One region of the Vibrio sp. RC2502 genome, then DNA from elsewhere that is predicted to be linked to it. Evidence: predicted binding sites of a transcription regulator. Region 1 holds the regulator's gene; each other region holds the start of a gene.
The links. Region 1 encodes PurR, which represses purine synthesis genes. Its sites were predicted from a motif close to TNANGNAAACGTTTNCNTNA; they were not measured.

Region 2: a site for PurR is predicted at 2,438-2,457, ahead of ihfA (integration host factor subunit alpha). Genes of this name have one in related genera too.
Region 3: a site for PurR is predicted at 2,773-2,792, ahead of purM (phosphoribosylformylglycinamidine cyclo-ligase). Genes of this name have one in related genera too.

The regions. Positions count from the first base shown of each region.
Region 1 covers NZ_CM141453.1:2,220,067-2,226,204, forward strand. Annotated here, with positions in the region: gene torR (two-component system response regulator TorR) at 1-651, opposite strand, end outside; gene torD (molecular chaperone TorD) at 917-1,564, shown strand; gene purR (HTH-type transcriptional repressor PurR) at 2,002-3,006, shown strand; cyclic di-GMP riboswitch class I at 3,273-3,362, shown strand; gene ACYJZR_RS10390 (TfoX/Sxy family DNA transformation protein) at 3,479-4,069, shown strand; gene ACYJZR_RS10395 (TVP38/TMEM64 family protein) at 4,281-4,973, shown strand; gene ACYJZR_RS10400 (putative signal transducing protein) at 4,973-5,293, shown strand; gene ACYJZR_RS10405 (alpha/beta fold hydrolase) at 5,335-6,138, opposite strand.
Region 2 covers NZ_CM141453.1:1,942,594-1,948,731, reverse strand. Annotated here, with positions in the region: gene pheT (phenylalanine--tRNA ligase subunit beta) at 1-969, shown strand, start outside; gene ACYJZR_RS09185 (AEC family transporter) at 1,152-2,030, opposite strand; gene ihfA (integration host factor subunit alpha) at 2,577-2,873, shown strand; gene ACYJZR_RS09175 (nucleotidyltransferase family protein) at 2,995-3,768, opposite strand; gene ACYJZR_RS09170 (thiopurine S-methyltransferase) at 4,086-4,736, shown strand; gene purT (formate-dependent phosphoribosylglycinamide formyltransferase) at 4,839-6,014, opposite strand.
Region 3 covers NZ_CM141453.1:894,553-900,690, reverse strand. Annotated here, with positions in the region: gene ACYJZR_RS04235 (DUF2066 domain-containing protein) at 1-258, opposite strand, end outside; gene ACYJZR_RS04230 (uracil-xanthine permease family protein) at 688-1,941, shown strand; gene upp (uracil phosphoribosyltransferase) at 2,050-2,676, opposite strand; gene purM (phosphoribosylformylglycinamidine cyclo-ligase) at 2,857-3,897, shown strand; gene purN (phosphoribosylglycinamide formyltransferase) at 4,027-4,674, shown strand; gene sucD (succinate--CoA ligase subunit alpha) at 4,734-5,606, opposite strand; gene sucC (ADP-forming succinate--CoA ligase subunit beta) at 5,606-6,138, opposite strand, start outside.

The sequences.
Region 1 (6,138 bases):
ATCAAACTCCATCTTAGCGCGCATGCGTCGGATAAGAACATCAATCGTACGATCATTTGGAGCATCAACTCGATGACTGATCATATTCAAAATACGTTCACGACTCAGCACTTGATTCGGGTAAGACGATAACGCCACCAAAAGCTCATATTCTGCTTTGGTTAGTTTTACTGGTTCACCATTACGGCTAAGTGCTCGACGCTGAATATCGAATGTCCACTCACCAAAGCGAACAATGTGTTCATCGTTTGTTTCGCTTGCCGCTTTACTTGCTCCACTTCGCGCCGCAGAAATGCGCCACAGTAGATTTTTAACTCGAACTAGTAATTCCCTTAGTTCAAAAGGCTTTGTCACATAATCGTCTGCGCCCATCTCTAGGCCTACGATTTTGTCGATGCTATCCGTGCGTCCTGTTACCAATATGATGCCGATGTCTGATTGACTGCGTAGCTCACGCGTAAGCATTAGGCCGTCTTCGCCCGGCAAGTTAATATCCAACATAATAAGGTCTACATCACCGCCTTGCAGAACTTCGCGCATCTCCGCGCCACTTTCTGCTTCGCTAACTTTGTAACCTTCATTTTGGAAATATCCCGCAAGCTTACTACGAGTTACAACATCATCTTCTACGACTAATACGTGATAGCTCATTTACACCACTTTCTGTCTTCTTATTATCCAAGACGTATTCTATTCATAACTAGTAACATTTCTAGTCATAGATACATTAAAAAGCAAGATTTAGCGTTTTTATTGATTCAAAACAAGCTTGCCCATCACCGTTAACAAGTGCACACAATTCAACATAATCAACAATAATTATAGTTACTGCTATTCATCTTATTTGATTACACTTAGGGGATATCCCTAATTGACTTTATGATGCAATACTCGAAGCATCCTTCAGGAGCCAAAAATGCAAGAAGTGAAAGCTTTTAATGAAAAGCGTGCTGAAATTTACTGGTGGTTTTCGAGCTTATTCGCTAAAGAACTCAGCGAAAAAGAACTAGAAACCTACCACAGTGTTGAAATTCGCAGTTTTTTAGCGGGCTTAGGTGAGAACGAATCACTCAAGCCAGCCGTTGATAGCCTAGTTGATGCCCTAAACAGACTCCAAGACCGCAATGATGCTCAACTAGAACTTGCAGCAGATTTTTGCGAGCTGTTCTTAAAAACAGATAAGTATGGGGCACTACCGTACGCTTCTATGTACATTGGTGAATCAGGTTTGCTTAATGACAAACCTGCAGAAGAGATGGAAAAACTGATGGCAGATTTTGGGGTTCAGGTAGACGAAAACCTCAAAGAACCAGCAGACCATCTCGCTGTCGAATTGGACTTTTTGGGCAACATGATCATTCGCTCAAATGAGTTAGAGCAAGAAAAACATATGGAAGAGGCTTTCGTTAAACAAAACGATTTCATCCAAAATCAACTCATGTCTTGGTTGCCAAAATTTGCTGAAAAATGTAAGCAATTTGATGATTTTGGCTTCTACTTAAGCGTTGCGCAACTATTAATTGCATTTTGTAAACTGGACAGCGCTTACCTTCTTGGTGAATAATCACCGCCTATTTTTAGGGAGCCTGCCTGTCGGGCTCCCTATTTTATTCGCTTGCTTTTAATCTGGCTCAAAGACGTTCGTTCATTTAGCAGTCAAAATGTGACTTCAAATACACAAAACTCTTGCTGAAAATATTGCCAGCCAGCCCACATAGGGCTAAAATGTGAACGCAAACGATTAAATATGATTTATATGTAAACCGCTGAAATATAGCGGTTTTTGTTTTTTATTAATAGGTTGATAACCACTTCCTCATATTTAGTAGGAAGCCGAGTACCTTCAACCAAGTTGCTACAAATCTTTTTATACCGATTTCGGTACAACCGCTGCCTACTAGAATAGACACTACTGTTGTTGTGGTGTTTAGTTTGCGCAAAAAACTAAGCGTATGGTTGTATTCACTACGGTATTAAGTAGCTCGATACAGGACATCATTTATGGCCACTATAAAAGACGTTGCTCGCTTAGCCGGCGTTTCTACCACGACAGTTTCGCACGTTATTAATAAGACACGTTTTGTTGCAGAAGCAACCCAAGAAAAAGTAATGAAAGCGGTTGATGAGCTTAACTACGCACCAAGCGCAGTTGCTCGTAGTTTAAAATGCAACTCAACTCGTACTATTGGTATGTTGGTAACACAATCAACTAACCTGTTCTTCTCTGAAGTGATCGACGGTGTAGAAAGCTACTGCTACCGTCAAGGTTACACGTTGATCTTGTGTAATACTGGCGGCATCTACGAGAAACAGCGCGACTACATCCGCATGCTTGCTGAGAAACGTGTAGATGGCATTTTGGTGATGTGTTCAGATCTAACCGAAGAACTAAAAGAGATGTTAGATCGTCACTCAGATATCCCGAAAGTTGTGATGGATTGGGGCCCAGAGAGTTCTCGTGCGGACAAGATCATCGATAACTCTGAAGAAGGTGGCTACCTAGCAACTAAATATCTTATCGATAACGGCCACACTGACATCGCCTGCCTTAGTGGTCACTTTGAGAAACTTGCTTGCCAAGAGCGTATCGCTGGTTTTCGTCGTGCCATGGCTGAAGCAAAACTGCCAATCAATGAAGATTGGATTCTTGAAGGTAACTTTGAATGTGATACTGCGGTACTGGTTGCAGACAAGATCACCGCGATGGAAAAACGCCCTACTGCAGTATTCTGTTTTAACGACACCATGGCACTTGGCTTAATGAGCCGTCTGCAACAAAACGGCATCAAGGTTCCAGATGACGTTTCTGTTATCGGTTACGACAACATTGAACTTGCAGAGTACTTCTCACCACCGCTAACAACGATTCACCAACCTAAACGTCGTGTGGGTAAAAATGCGTTTGAGATCCTACTTGAACGCATTAAAGATAAAGAACACGAAAAACGTGTGTTCGAGATGCAACCAGAGATTGTTATCCGCAATACCGTTAAGAAACTTAATTAAATGAACACAAGCGCCCTTAGGGGCGCTTTTTTTTATTAAAAAAATAACACTTCCCGCACACTTTGCCTCATTCTTAAAAACAATAACTTCCATAAGTTACTGTTTTCTTTACATGTGAATTATTAATTCCCGCTTCTTTTCAAACATTAAATACAATTCTCAATTATGAGTACCCATGCACAAAATGGCATTATTTATTGAATCAAGATCACGTTTTAAAATCTAAAGTGTGATGTTAATTCAATATACGAAGTATCCTCATCTGGTCACGCACAGGGCAAACCATCCGAAAGGGTGGGACGCAAAGCCTCCGGCCTGAACCATAGTAGTATATGGAAGGTAGCGGGGTTACCGATGGCAAGTGTGCAACCAATGTCTTTACCCTTTAATGACATTGCCTTTGCGCACGTTTGCTACTCTCTCGGACCTGACTTTTGGTGGCGTAATATTAATTACACCGAGATAACAAAACATGGATAAACCGATACTCAAAGACTCTATGAAGCTATTTGAGGCACTTGGTACTATCAAGTCGCGCTCAATGTTTGGTGGCTTCGGACTTTTCGCTGATGAAACGATGTTTGCACTAGTGGTAAACAACCAGCTTCATATACGAGCAGACCAACAAACTTCATCTGACTTCGAGACACAGGGTCTAAAGCCTTACGTTTATAAAAAACGTGGCTTCCCAGTCGTTACTAAGTACTACGCTATTTCCAGCGAACTATGGGAATCTAGCGATCGCTTAATTGAAGTAGCGAAAAAATCCTTAGAAAACGCCAAACTTGAGAAAGAACAACAAGCGAGCACTAAGCCTAATCGCTTGAAAGATCTGCCGAACCTGAGATTGGCTACAGAAAGAATGCTTAAGAAAGCGGGTATTGATTCTGTTGCTCAACTTGAAGAAGAAGGCGCACTAAGTGCTTATAAAGCGATCAGAGACACGCACTCCACCACAGTTAGCCTTGAGCTACTTTGGGCCTTAGAAGGTGCTATTAACGGCACACACTGGAGTGTAGTCCCCCAGTCTCGTCGTGAAGAATTAATGAATGGCCTTTCGTAACAGAAGTCTGCTCTAATCTATCGACTAAAACCGCAGTGCGAACTGCGGTTTTTTTATGAAATTTTTTTAGCTCCCCTCGTGTCTACTCCTTTGTAAATCCCAAAACACCCGTATCTTCAGCGCCACGACTTAGTTTCGATAACGAGATTGTTAAAACAATATTCAGTATGAATACTTTAAGCGGTAGCCTAGATATAGAAACGGAGCACACATGAATAAAAAACTTATCTTTGGACTGATACTTGTTGCCACCATTCTTTTGTTAGGCGCTAATTTTGGTCAATATCTAACGCTTGAAAACGCAAAAGCGCAGCAAGAAGCACTCAATTCATTCATCGAAGCCAACATCGTCTATGCCGCCACGCTGTATTTTTTAGCGTATGTTGCGATTACCGCATTTTCTATTCCCGGAGCAGCAGTGGTTACTTTGCTAGGCGCAGCGTTGTTTGGGTTTTGGTTTAGCTTACTTTTGGTTTCTTTTGCCAGTACGATCGGTGCGACCTTAGCTTTCTTGAGTAGCCGATATTTGCTTAGGGATTGGGTTCAATCGAGATTTGGGGAAAAGCTTGTTGCGATTAACCAAGGAGTAAAAAAGGATGGCGCGTTTTATCTGTTTTCTTTGCGCTTAATTCCAGTGTTCCCATTTTTCCTCATCAACCTACTGATGGGATTAACACCTATGAGCATTGCGCGCTTTTATTTAACCAGTCAAATAGGCATGCTCCCTGGTACTGCCGTTTACCTTAACGCTGGTACTCAGTTAGCAACCATTGATAGCCTTTCTGGTATCGTATCCCCGACGGTATTAGCATCTTTTGCTTTGCTGGGGCTGTTTCCAATACTCGTAAAATGGGTTATGAATAAGGTCAGACCAACCCCTACTCAGCCAAATGGCAGTATTTGATGAAAATCTTTATCGCGAAAAATCCAGCAGAAGCGCACATCGTATGTGAACTATTAAAAACTGAAGATATATGCTGTGAGGTGCGTGGCGAAGGACTTTTTGGTCTGAAAGGTGAGCTTCCTTTTGGCGATGATACTGATCCTTATGTTTGGCTATTAGATCCAGAACAACAATTGAAAGCTCACGCAATTATTGAAGCATTTAGGCAGCAGTCACAAAGAAACATATATGAAGACTGGCAATGTCCTCATTGTCTTGAACACAACGAAGGACAGTTTGGTGCGTGTTGGCAATGTGGATATCAAATTGGGGAGCCATGATCGTTCCCCTATTCTCGCATTTCAGGTGTCTATATTGATGGCTAGACGACGATACTTTGTTGCTTTATAAATTCGATAGAGTGTTGGTTAAAATCTTCAGGACGCTCTACATTGCAGACATGACCGCAGTTTGGAATTTCACGCAAGATACTGAGCTTATGCGCTGCAACCATCTCTTTCACCGGTTGGATGAACATATAGTCTCTATCACCCATCAAATACAATGTCGGTATAGGTAACTCTCTGTCTTTGAAGTACTTCATCAATGGGTTTACATCCGCGGCAAGAATAAACCAGCGTTTAAACTCTTTTTGGCACAGCTTCTTTGCTTCTCGAATAAACAAATGCCTTGATTCACGCTGACTTCGTTGCGGCATCACAATGTAGGCAAACAGCTTATACAACCACATATAAGGCAAGATATGTTTACAGAAGTTACCCAACTTAACCAAAATCTGCGAACGCGTATTCAAGCGTGTCACCGCACCGCCTAAAACCATCGAACGAACTCTTTCAGAAGACAACTCCGCTAAATTTCGAACAATGATCGTACCCAACGACATGCCAACAAAGTGCGCCGACTGGATTTTGAGGTGATCCAGCACTTTTAATATATCTTGCGTCACTTCCGTGAAGGTGTAACGACTAGTTATCAACTCTTTCAAAAGCTGATTGGATTTTCCATGTCCTCGTAAGTCGATCAGCAACAAATTAAAGTGCTGCTTATATGCTTTAATTTGTTTAAACCATATCGAAGAACTGCCACCAGCACCATGCACGAAAACAACCCACTCATTACTAGTAGGATGCAGATAGGTTTTGTGAAAAAGCAGTGGCTGAGTCAT
Region 2 (6,138 bases), 280 kb from region 1:
GCAGCAGCACTTAAGATGCACAACCACGTTGAAGCGGATCTTCCACTGAAACGCGTTCGTGATCTTCTTGTTGACCGTGGTTATCACGAAGCAATCACATACAGCTTCGTTGAGCCTGAGCAGCAAAAGCTAGTAGTACCTGGTGTTGAGCCTCTAGTACTTCCAAACCCAATTTCTGCAGACATGTCAGCAATGCGTCTTGGTCTTATCCAAGGTCTACTGAACACGGTTGTTCACAACCAGAAGCGTCAACAGCCACGCGTTCGTCTATTCGAATACGGCCTACGTTTTATCCCATGTGAATCTGCAGAAAACGGCATGCGCCAAGAGCCTATGCTAGCGGGTGTTATCGCTGGTACTCGCGGTGAAGAACATTGGGATATCGAAACTAACACTGTTGATTTCTTCGACCTTAAAGGCGACTTAGAAGCAGTTCTAGAACTGTCTGCTAACGAAAAAGCGTACTCTTTCGCAGCACTGTCACCTGAAAGCAAAAAAGCTAACCCAGCTCTTCACCCAGGTCAATCTGCGGCAATCATCGTAGATGGCAAAGAAGTGGGCGTGATCGGTACTGTTCACCCTGAGCTTGAGCGTAAGTTCGGTCTAAACGGTCGCACTATCGTATTCGAAATCGAATGGTCTGCAATCAACAGCAAAGTGATCCCAGAAGCGGTAGCGCTTTCTAAGTTCCCTTCAAACCGTCGTGATATCGCGGTAGTCGTGGACGAAGCTGTTGCATCTGGTGACATCGTTAACGCTTGTCTAGAGCAAGGTGGCGAGTTCCTTAAAGATGCGAAGCTGTTCGACGTTTACGTAGGTAAAGGCGTTGAAGAAGGTAAGAAGAGCTTAGCTATCGCTCTGACTCTACAGTCACTTGAGCGTACGCTTGAAGATGCAGACATCGCTGGTGCGGTTGATGCTATCGTTGCTCACGTATCTGAGAAGTTTGGTGCAGCTCTGCGCGACTAATTAACGCAGCGTAACAAACTGTTTAAGATACTGAAAACCCTGCCAAGTTGGCAGGGTTTTTTTATGCCTATTCCACTCATGCAACCATAGATTATGAAACAAGATTACATAGAAAGATTGTGTCGAAAATCCAAACCTTCAGGTTTGCCTACCAACAGCAACGATGGACTTTCAAGGTTCACTTACGCCAACGACAGCGTGTAACTTAGGAGCAATGGCAACGTCAATACGCTAAAGAAGTTCCCAAACAACACCATGGATGCCACTGTCATCGGTTCGATATTCAGTCGCTCTGCAAATAGATAATTCATGACCGCCGGAGGTAGCATGGTGAACAGCACCATCATTTGTAGTTGCATGGTTGGTAAAGGAATAAACCAATAAATGATTGCAAACGCGATTGCGCCAGTCGTTAACGATTGAACGGTACACAAAACGCCAACTTTTAATCCATCCAGTCTTAGATGGCACATTTGTGAACCAAGAGAAAGCAGCATTACCGGAACAGCGGCTTGCCCTAGTAGTGCTGTTGCTTCATACAACGGTGTCCACGCGCCAATACCTGATAAGTTCAAACATAATGCGAGTGACGCTGATAAGAAAATTGGCATCTTCATGATTTGCTTCAATGGATTCCCGTTACTTAACAACATCACACCTACGCTGATATGTAAGCAAGCTGATACTACAAACAGCAGTACAGCAGAAGAAAGGGCAACTTCGCCAAATGTATAAGTGAACAACGGTATCGCAAGGTTCCCGCTATTTCGAAACATATGAGGTGGAGCCCAAGCTTTAAATGTTAGCCCAGTGATTTTACAAATCGGAATCATGAGTAACCCCGGAGTTAAAACCGCAATGATGGCGGCTAAGAGCAGGGGACCTTGTTCAGAGTCGAGCGGCATGCTCACTAATGAGGAAAACACTAGGGCTGGCGTGAATACATCGATATTAATTCGATTGATGGGGCGAAAATCAGGTTTGATATGGCGTCCGACTAGATAGCCCACACCGACAAGAGCGAACACAGGAAAAAGAATATTAATGATCTGATTAATCATGGTCGCCTTAGTGTATATGAGGTAGATGTGCGCTTAGTTGGTTAATCAACTAAGTGGTAATCACAGTATCAAACCTTTATGCATTGCGTCATGGTGAAACAATGAGAACCGTGGATTAAATCAAGCTTTCTCAAAGCACATTAGCTATATGGAGTGGTCGTACCTTTGAACTAATTGTTACGTATCAAGTTACATACAAATCACTGAAATACCGACAAGTTTTATGTCATGTGTCTGTAAAATAGCCAATCTCTGATATTTTTATTAAATAGTGATTAATGTCGTTTTGTTATTATTGTTTAGTCATATTGACTGGATATTTTTTGTAATTAAGCATTCACTAAACAAAAAATATTGAAATGTCGCTATTTAACAATAATTTATACATCGGCATTCCTTTTATTCGCAAAGAAAAAAGTTGGCGAAAATCATAAGCTTGTCATACACTTCCTGATGTAACCCCGATATGTTGTTGAATTGGTAGGGTAAAACTGCTCTGGCGCTACACTAGGTAGCATTGTTTAACATAGCTTTGAGGAAAGTTTTATGGCGCTCACAAAAGCCGAATTGGCAGAAAACCTGTTTGATAAATTAGGATTTAGTAAACGGGACGCCAAGGAAACGGTGGAAGTGTTCTTTGAAGAGATTCGTAAGGCACTGGAAAGTGGCGAACAGGTAAAACTGTCAGGTTTTGGTAACTTTGATCTTCGTGACAAGAATGAACGACCTGGTCGTAACCCGAAAACCGGTGAAGATATTCCAATTACTGCTCGACGTGTAGTTACGTTTCGCCCGGGCCAGAAGTTAAAAGCTCGTGTAGAAAATCTAAAAAAAGAACAGTAAAACCAATCAAATAGATCACGCTTAGTCGTGGTCTTTTGTTATGTATGAAATTTGATGTTTTCATACAAACGAAAACCACCGCATTGCGGTGGTTTTGTTGTTTCTCAAGCTGCGTTTTTGTTTATGCCGCTTCTAAATGCGTCGTTAAGTAAGGCTGCCATGCTTGTTGGTATAAGTTTTTCGCTTGGCTACGCATATTCTTAATGGAAGCCATTTCAATCTCGCTTAGATTTCGCTTTTCCATTGATGCTTGACGTTCAAGCTTTTGAATTTGCTCATACAGGTTGTGTTCAGGACCATTTTTTACATCCGCAATCGCTTTTAAGTGCAGCTGTACTTCTGCAATCAAATTCGTTTTTGGCAAACGGACTAACAAGTTAAGATCACGGTAGCCAGAAGGGCCAGGTTTCTTAAAGCGGTTTTTGACTTTAACGATAGTTGTTTCGCGCTCTAGCGTTTCGTAAATAGAGACCAAACTTGCCACATCTTCCGCCACAATAGTCGCACGAGCTAAGTCAGTAATGCGTTCTACTTGGCCATCCAGTTCATGTGCGATTTTTTCTTCGGCGCGATGTTTAGATTTTACGCCAGCGAAATATGGCTGAGCATCGTTGAGTAGGGCGGTACTTTTACAAATGGTTTCAAGCTCGAATTGGGCTTGATGCGCTTTGCTGTAAAGAATATCGAAATCTGAATAAGGCTGGGTTGGACGAGAGTCGATGGATTGGATTCCATACAAGCCGCTAAGGCTGTGTTTAAATAGTTTAGAACAAACCTCGTTTTGACTAGGGGAACGATTTTGTTCATTACTTGGGGCATTAGGAAGTGCGGCGAATGCCGGCGCACGGCTTAGTACCAAAAGCATCAATGCTGTAGTACGTAGAAATAAGCTCATTCACTCTCCTTAACTTGCTTGCACTTAGAAAATGGGAACGTAAAAGTCGCTAAGACTGGGCAAATTAGGTACTAACTTATTTATGGGGACTTTCCGAAAGATCCCAAGGCTAAAAATTAACCTTTTGGAGGAATCGTGCGTTAGATCACCATTTCTCTTTTCTTTATTCTGCTTAGAGAATAAAGAGTTTGTTCTCCAAGGAACGATGACATCCTATCATCGCCGTATTAACCAAAGATGAACGGCATAGACAAATTTAAAAAAATCATTAGTCTTACCCCACAAAACGAAAATCAGCCAACAAGTAGAAAGTAAGAATGAGAGATCAAGAATTTTGGCACAGTAAGTGGGCCAGTAATCAAATCGGTTTTCATTTGGAAGATGTGAACCCTCTATTGCCAGCGTACTGGCACCATGCGAATCCGAAACGTGAAGACAAAGTCTTGGTTCCTTTGTGTGGTAAGTCTGAAGATCTCGTTTGGTTAGCAACGAAACATGATTCTGTGGAAGGGGTTGAGCTGAGCCAAATAGCGGTGCGTTCTTTCTTTGCTGAACACTTTTATACACCAACTGTGACCCCAATTAGTGGTATGCACGAGTTGTATCAGTTTGATGAACTGTCGATTTATACTGGTGATTTCTTTACTGCTCCGGTTTCTCAAGCCGATATCGTTTATGATCGCGCTGCGTTGGTGGCTTTGCCGCAAGATATGCGAGAAGAGTACGTAGCGCGCTTGAAGCAGCTTTTGAATCCGGGCGGTCGTATTTTGCTTGTGACATTGAACTATCCGCAAGAGGAAATGGCAGGTCCTCCATTTAGTGTGCCATTGGAAGAAATTCAACAGTTGTTTGCAGGCTACAAGGTAACATGCTTAAACGTCGATCAAGCTGATGAACATCATCCAAAGATCGCGAAGAAGGGTTTAAGCCGCTTCTCTGAAGAAGTGTACTTAATTGAAGCTCAGTAAGACGATTTCCGTACTAGTGAGTTTATGAATAGAACTCGCAAATAAAAGAAAAGCGCAGCGATATAAAGCTGCGCTTTTTTTTGATTGTTGAGAACTCAAAGATTAGTAAACGATTTTTACTTTCTTTGCGTTTTCGACCGCGTCTTGAACCGACTCTTCAATAGTTTTACGGCGAGTTAACACGACACCCAAACGACGACGACCATCGATTTCTGGTTTGCCAAATAAGCGCACTTGAGTTTGAGGTTGCGCTAAAGCCTTCGCAAGGTTGTCGAAACGAATGTCCGTTGATGTGCCTTGACCTAGGATCACCGCTGATGCAGAAGGGCCATACTGAACGATTTTGTTAATCGGCATTCCAGTAAATGCGCGAACATGAAGAGCAAACTCGGACATTTCTTGAGAAATCATCGTAACCATGCCAGTGTCATGCGGGCGAGGAGAGACTTCATTGAAAATAACCTTATCACCTTTAACAAAGAGCTCTACGCCGAAAATACCGTACCCACCTAAAGCGTTTACGACTTTCTCAGCCGTGTACTCTGCTGCTTTGATTGCATTTTCCGACATTGCTTGTGGCTGCCATGATTCACGGTAATCACCATCTTCTTGACGGTGACCAATTGGCGCGCAGAAGTGAACACCGTCCACTGCTCTAACGGTCAACAAAGTAATCTCGTAATCAAAATCGATAAAGCCTTCAACGATGACTCGACCTGCGCCAGTTCGGCCGCCTTCTTGTGCGTAGTCCCATGCTTTTTCAATATCGTCTTCCGTTTTGATGACACTCTGTCCCTTGCCAGATGAACTCATGACAGGTTTGACCACACATGGGATACCTACGTGTTCTACTGCGGCTTTAAAGTCATCGTAGTTGTCTGCAAATCGGTAAGGGGACGTGGACAGGTCTAGCTCTTCTGCGGCTAGGCGACGAATACCTTCACGGTTCATTGTGAGCTTGGTCGCTTTCGCCGTTGGCACAACATTCAGGCCTTTCTCTTCAAGCTCGACAAGTGTATCGGTCGCGATAGCTTCTATTTCTGGAACAACGTAAGCTGGCTGCTCTTTGTTTATGATCTCTTCTAGTGCCTTACCATCCAACATATCAAGCACGTAGCTACGATGAGCGACTTGCATCGCAGGTGCGTCGGCATAACGGTCACAAGCAATCACTTCTAGACCTAGTCGTTGGCATTCAATTGCCACTTCTTTACCAAGCTCACCAGAGCCTAATAGTAATACACGGGTAGCATTTGCGCTGGTTGCAGTACCGAACATAGTGTTCCCTTACAAAATAAAGTGATGAGACAGAAATTGCAGGGGATCATACTGATTTTTCATTGCGAAGCAAACGTTTGCTTGTGGTTTTTTGCCAATAAAAAAGCTCTACATGTTGTAGAGC
Region 3 (6,138 bases), 1.3 Mb from region 1:
TTCAACTTGGCTTTTCCCAAGCTGAGAAATATAGCGAGAGCTAGAACTCAGCGCCTTTTGGATAACAGGGTTGCTTAGAGAAGATTGAGAACCAGTCGCTCGAACAATCACATCTTTCATACCTTGTTCACGAGCCGCAGACTCACCGTCGTTCTGCTCACTGTCGATAACCACTTCGGCACGATAGATATCTACCTGAGTTAATGCATACACCGGCAGGGACAACCAACCGATCAGTAAGAGAGCTAAATAGCGCATAGTTTTCATAATCCTCTAAACAAGAACCCGCATAATAAGCAACTATCAAATCTTGAGCAAGGCGCGTACTGAGTGAATTGTTTGTAGTTTGACCAAGTTAATGCCGTTTTTTGCATCACTAGGTGATTAATTAACGTTACCCCATCAACATGAACTCATATCGATGCATATTGAAAGACATAAAACCTGATATTCATTGCTCTTGAAGCTTCATTTTAAAGAGCGCTTATTAGATCACAGCACATCGATATTCTTTGAATGGCTTAATTTGGACTCGTAAAATCGTCCATTTTGCAAGCAACCAACTCTCAAAACATTCGTTTGGGTGATAAATTCATTCGAAAGTTTGATCTAATCAACGTTGCAAACGATTGCAGGATGATAGAATCCGTCGGATTTGTCTGCGTATCTTTGAAATAGGGAATTATTATGAAAAATGCGTTACAAGGCGCTCAAATGCTCTTTGTCGCTTTTGGTGCTCTCGTGCTCGTGCCGCTTCTGACTGGTCTCGATCCAAACGTAGCCCTCTTTGGTGCCGGTGTCGGTACTCTCCTCTTCCAATTAATCACTAAACGTTCTGTCCCAATCTTCCTTGCCTCTTCTTTTGCGTTTATTGCTCCTATTATGTTCGGTATCCAAACTTGGGGTATTGGTGCAACTATGGGTGGCTTGATGGCGGCAGGTTTGGTTTACGTTGCACTTGGCGCGATGATCAAAGTGCGTGGTGTAGGGTTTATCCATAAGATTTTGCCACCGGTTGTAGTTGGCCCAGTGATCATGGTTATAGGCCTTGGCCTTGCGCCAACGGCAGTTAACATGGCGGTAGGTAAAACGGGCGACGGTGCGGTTCAGTTAGTAAATGGCGATGCTGCGGTCATTATCTCTGCGGTTTCGCTGCTAACGACGATTGCACTTAGCGTGTTCGCAAAAGGGTTCCTAAAACTGGTTCCTATCGTGGGTGGTATTTTGGCGGGCTATTCAGTATCCCTATTCTACGGTGTGGTTGACTTTACACCTGTGGCTCAAGCAGCTTGGCTTGCAATGCCCAACTTCACCATGCCTGAGTTCAACATCAACGCGATTCTATTCATGATCCCAGTTGCAATCGCTCCTGCGGTAGAGCACGTGGGTGACATGTTGGCTATCTCAAATGTAACGGGTAAAAACTACCTGAAGAAACCAGGCCTACACCGCACTATCGCGGGTGACGGAATCGCGACAATTGCAGCATCAATGGTTGGTGCGCCGCCAAACACTACTTACAGTGAAGTAACAGGCGCGGTAATGCTGACCAAAGCTTTCAACCCAGTGATCATGACTTGGGCTGCCATTACCGCTATTGTTCTTGCGCTGGTAGGTAAGCTAGGTGCGATTCTGCAAACCATTCCTGTGCCAGTAATGGGCGGCATCATGATTCTTCTGTTCGGTTCTATCGCAACCGTCGGTTTGAATACGCTGATTAAAAACAACGTTGATCTACACAAGTCTCGTAACCTGGTGATCGTTGCAGTAACACTGGTATTTGGTATCGGTGGTATGGCTTTCGGTATCGGCGAGTTCAGCCTACAAGGTGTAAGCCTATGTGGTATCGTGGCAATCCTTCTTAACCTAGTGCTGCCACACGACCTTGGTGAAAACCACGTGGTTGATAACGCTCAAATGGAAGAAGAAAGCGCGAAGTAATTCGACTGCGCGACTTTTAAGTGGCGCACTTTAACCTTTCTAAATAAATAAACAGCAACAAAAAAGGCTTGGTGAAAACCAAGCCTTTGTTTTATTCGGAGTAACTAATTACTTAGTACCGAAAATCTTATCACCTGCATCACCAAGACCAGGAACGATGTAGCCTTTGTCGTTTAGCTTCTCATCGATTGCCGCAGTGTAAAGCTCAACGTCTGGGTGCGCTTTTTCTAGTGCTTCAATACCTTCTGGAGCAGCAACTAGAACAAGAACTTTAATTGACTGACAGCCTTTCTCTTTTAGTAGGTCGATAGTTGCGATCATAGAACCGCCAGTTGCTAGCATTGGGTCAACAACTAGAGCAATACGCTCATCAATGTTAGACGCTAGCTTGTTGAAGTAAGGTACTGGCTCAAGTGTTTCTTCATCACGGTAAATACCAACAACACTGATACGAGCGCTTGGCATGTGCTCAAGAACGCCATCCATCATACCTAGACCTGCACGTAGGATTGGCACTACTGTTACTTTTTTACCTTTGATTTGGTCAACTTCTACCGGACCGTTCCAACCTTCAATGGTTACTTTCTCTGTTTCAAAGTCTGCTGTCGCTTCGTAAGTAAGTAGGCTACCGACTTCTGTCGCTAACTCACGAAAACGCTTTGTGCTGATATCACCTTCTCTCATTAGACCAATTTTGTGTTTTACAAGAGGGTGCTTTACTTCAACAACTTTCATGTCCATCTCCGGCTATAGTTGGCAATATTTAAACAAACCTTCAGATTATACATGATTTTCACAGGGATTTCAGGATATATCACTAAAGAAAAAAACCGACGCAAACGTTTGCTATCTGTATTTAACCACTGGTAGAATAGCGCCGTTTTCATATCCAACTTAAATACCGAGGACTTCCCTGTGAGTGGTAACAACTCTTCTCTTAGCTATAAAGACGCTGGTGTCGATATTGATGCAGGCAATGCGCTTGTAGATCGTATTAAGGGTGCGGTGAAACGTACTCGTCGCCCTGAAGTGATGGGTGGTATCGGTGGTTTTGGCGCTTTATGCGAATTGCCAACCAAATACAAACAACCTGTACTGGTTTCTGGTACTGACGGTGTAGGCACAAAACTTCGCCTAGCACTGGATATGAACAAGCACGACACTATCGGCATCGACCTAGTGGCAATGTGTGTAAACGACCTAATCGTTCAAGGTGCCGAGCCCCTATTCTTCCTAGATTACTACGCGACTGGCAAGCTAGATGTAGACACAGCAGCAGACGTGGTTTCTGGTATTGCTGATGGCTGTGTTCAAGCTGGTTGTGCACTTATCGGTGGTGAAACCGCTGAAATGCCAGGCATGTACGAAGGCGAAGACTACGACGTTGCGGGTTTCTGTGTAGGCGTAGTAGAAAAAGAAGACGTGATTGACGGCACTAAAGTAGCAGCAGGCGACGCACTGATCGCTGTCGGCTCAAGCGGTCCACACTCAAACGGTTACTCACTGATCCGTAAGATTCTAGAAGTTTCTGGCGCAGATAAAAACGAAGAGCTAGCAGGTCGCACTATCGGTGAGCACCTACTGGAACCAACGAAGATTTACATCAAATCCGCACTTAAGATGATTGAGAAACACGATATCCACGCGATTTCTCACATTACGGGTGGTGGTTTCTGGGAAAACATCCCTCGCGTACTGCCTGAAGGCACAAAAGCCGTTATCGACGGTAACAGCTGGGAATGGCCAATCATTTTCAAATGGCTGCAAGAGAAAGGCAACGTTGAAACGCACGAAATGTACCGTACGTTCAACTGTGGTGTTGGTCTAGTCGTTGCACTACCAAAAGACCAAGCAGACGCGGCGGTTGCACTTCTTAAAGAAGAAGGCGAAAACGCATGGGTGATTGGTGAAATTGCTCAAGCAGAAGCAAATGAAGAGCAAGTTGAAATCAACTAACTTGTGAATCACGCTAAAAAATAAAATGAATGAGGACGCCACGTCCTCATTCTGCTATCTGGAACATCGAAAACCATTCTAATAGTAGGTAATTTATAGAACCTACAATATCAAGGCAGTCCCAACATCATGAAAAACATCGTGGTCCTAATTTCAGGTAACGGCAGTAACTTACAAGCCATTTTAGAAGCTTGTGAAAACAACATGCCTAACGCACACGTTGCAGCAGTATTTTCTAATAAATCTGACGCATACGGTCTAGAACGTGCAAAACAGTTTAGTGTTGATGGCCACTTTGTTGACCCTAAAGCGTTCGAGTCACGCGAGGCATTCGATGCCGAGTTGATGCAACAAATTGACAAGTATCAGCCCAATGTTGTCGTTCTTGCTGGGTACATGCGCATTCTTAGCGGTGCATTTGTTTCGCACTATCTCGGTAAGATGATCAACATTCACCCTTCTCTTCTACCTAAATACCCGGGTTTACACACCCACCAGCGCGCGATTGACGCCAAAGACAAAGAGCACGGTACAAGTGTTCACTTTGTCACAGAAGAGTTAGACGGCGGTCCCGTAGTTCTTCAAGCAAAAGTGCCAGTATTTGAAGATGATGATGCAGCAGCACTCGCTGCGCGTGTACAAACTCAAGAGCACACCATTTACCCTATCGTGACTAAATGGCTCGTTGAAGAGCGTTTAATCATGCAAGATGGCAAAGCTTGGTTAGATGGCAAAGAACTCGGTCCTCATGGCTACGCAGCCGCTGAAGAAGAATAAGTACTTTTTAACGCAAAAAAGCCTGGCAATGCCAGGCTTTTTATTTTACGAGTCAGAAATTACCAACCAGTTACTTCACGTAGACCTTGACCGATGTCTGCTAGAGACTTAACTGTCTTAACGCCTGCCGCTTCTAGTGCAGCAAATTTATCTTCAGCAGTACCTTTACCACCAGAGATAATCGCACCAGCGTGGCCCATACGCTTACCCGGAGGAGCAGTTACACCAGCGATGTAAGAAACAACTGGCTTAGTTACATTCTCTTTAATGAACGCCGCCGCTTCTTCTTCTGCTGTGCCACCGATTTCACCGATCATTACGATCGCTTCAGTTTCTGGGTCTTCTTGGAACAGTTTTAGAATATCAATGAAGTTTGAACCTGGGATTGGGTCACCACCGATACCAACACACGTAGACTGACCGAAGCCTTCATCTGTAGTTTGTTTAACTGCTTCGTAAGTTAGAGTACCAGAGCGAGATACGATACCTACTTTACCTTTCTTGTGGATGTGACCAGGCATGATACCGATCTTACACTCATCTGGAGTAATAACACCCGGACAGTTAGGACCGATCATACGAACGCCAGTTTCTTCTAGCTTCACTTTCACGTCGATCATATCTGTTGTAGGAATACCTTCAGTGATGGTTACGATTAGCTCGATACCCGCATCAATCGCTTCTAGGATCGCATCTTTACAGAAAGGTGCTGGAACGTATATTACTGTTGCAGTTGCACCAGTCGCTTCTACTGCTTCGCGTACTGTGTTGAATACAGGTAGACCTAGGTGAGTTTGGCCACCTTTACCTGGAGACACACCACCTACCATTTGCGTACCGTATGCGATAGCTTGCTCTGAGTGGAAAGTACCTTGACCACCAGTGAAACCCTGACAGATTACTTTAGTGTCTTTGTTAATTAATACAGACATTATTTAGCCTCCGCAGCAGCAACAACTTTCTGAGCAGCATCCGTTAGCGACTCAGCAGCAATGATATCAACATCAGAATTAGCAAGCACTTCGCGACCTAGGTCTGCGTTAGTACCTTCTAGACGAACAACAACAGGTACGTTTACACCTACCTCTTTAACTGCACCGATAATACCTTCTGCGATCATGTCACAACGAACGATACCACCGAAGATGTTTACGAGTACCGCTTTCACATTGTCATCAGATAGGATGATCTTGAATGCTTCAGCAACGCGTTCTTTAGTTGCGCCGCCACCTACATCTAGGAAGTTCGCTGGTTTGCCGCCATGTAGGTTTACGATATCCATCGTACCCATTGCTAGGCCTGCACCGTTAACCATACAGCCAACGTTGCCATCTAGTGCTACGTAGTTCAGTTCCCACTGAGCTGCGTGCGCTTCACGCTCATCTTCTTGTGATGGATCGTGCATTTCACGTAGCTTAGGCTGACGGTAAAGTGCGTTTGAGTCGATGTTGATCTTACCGTCAA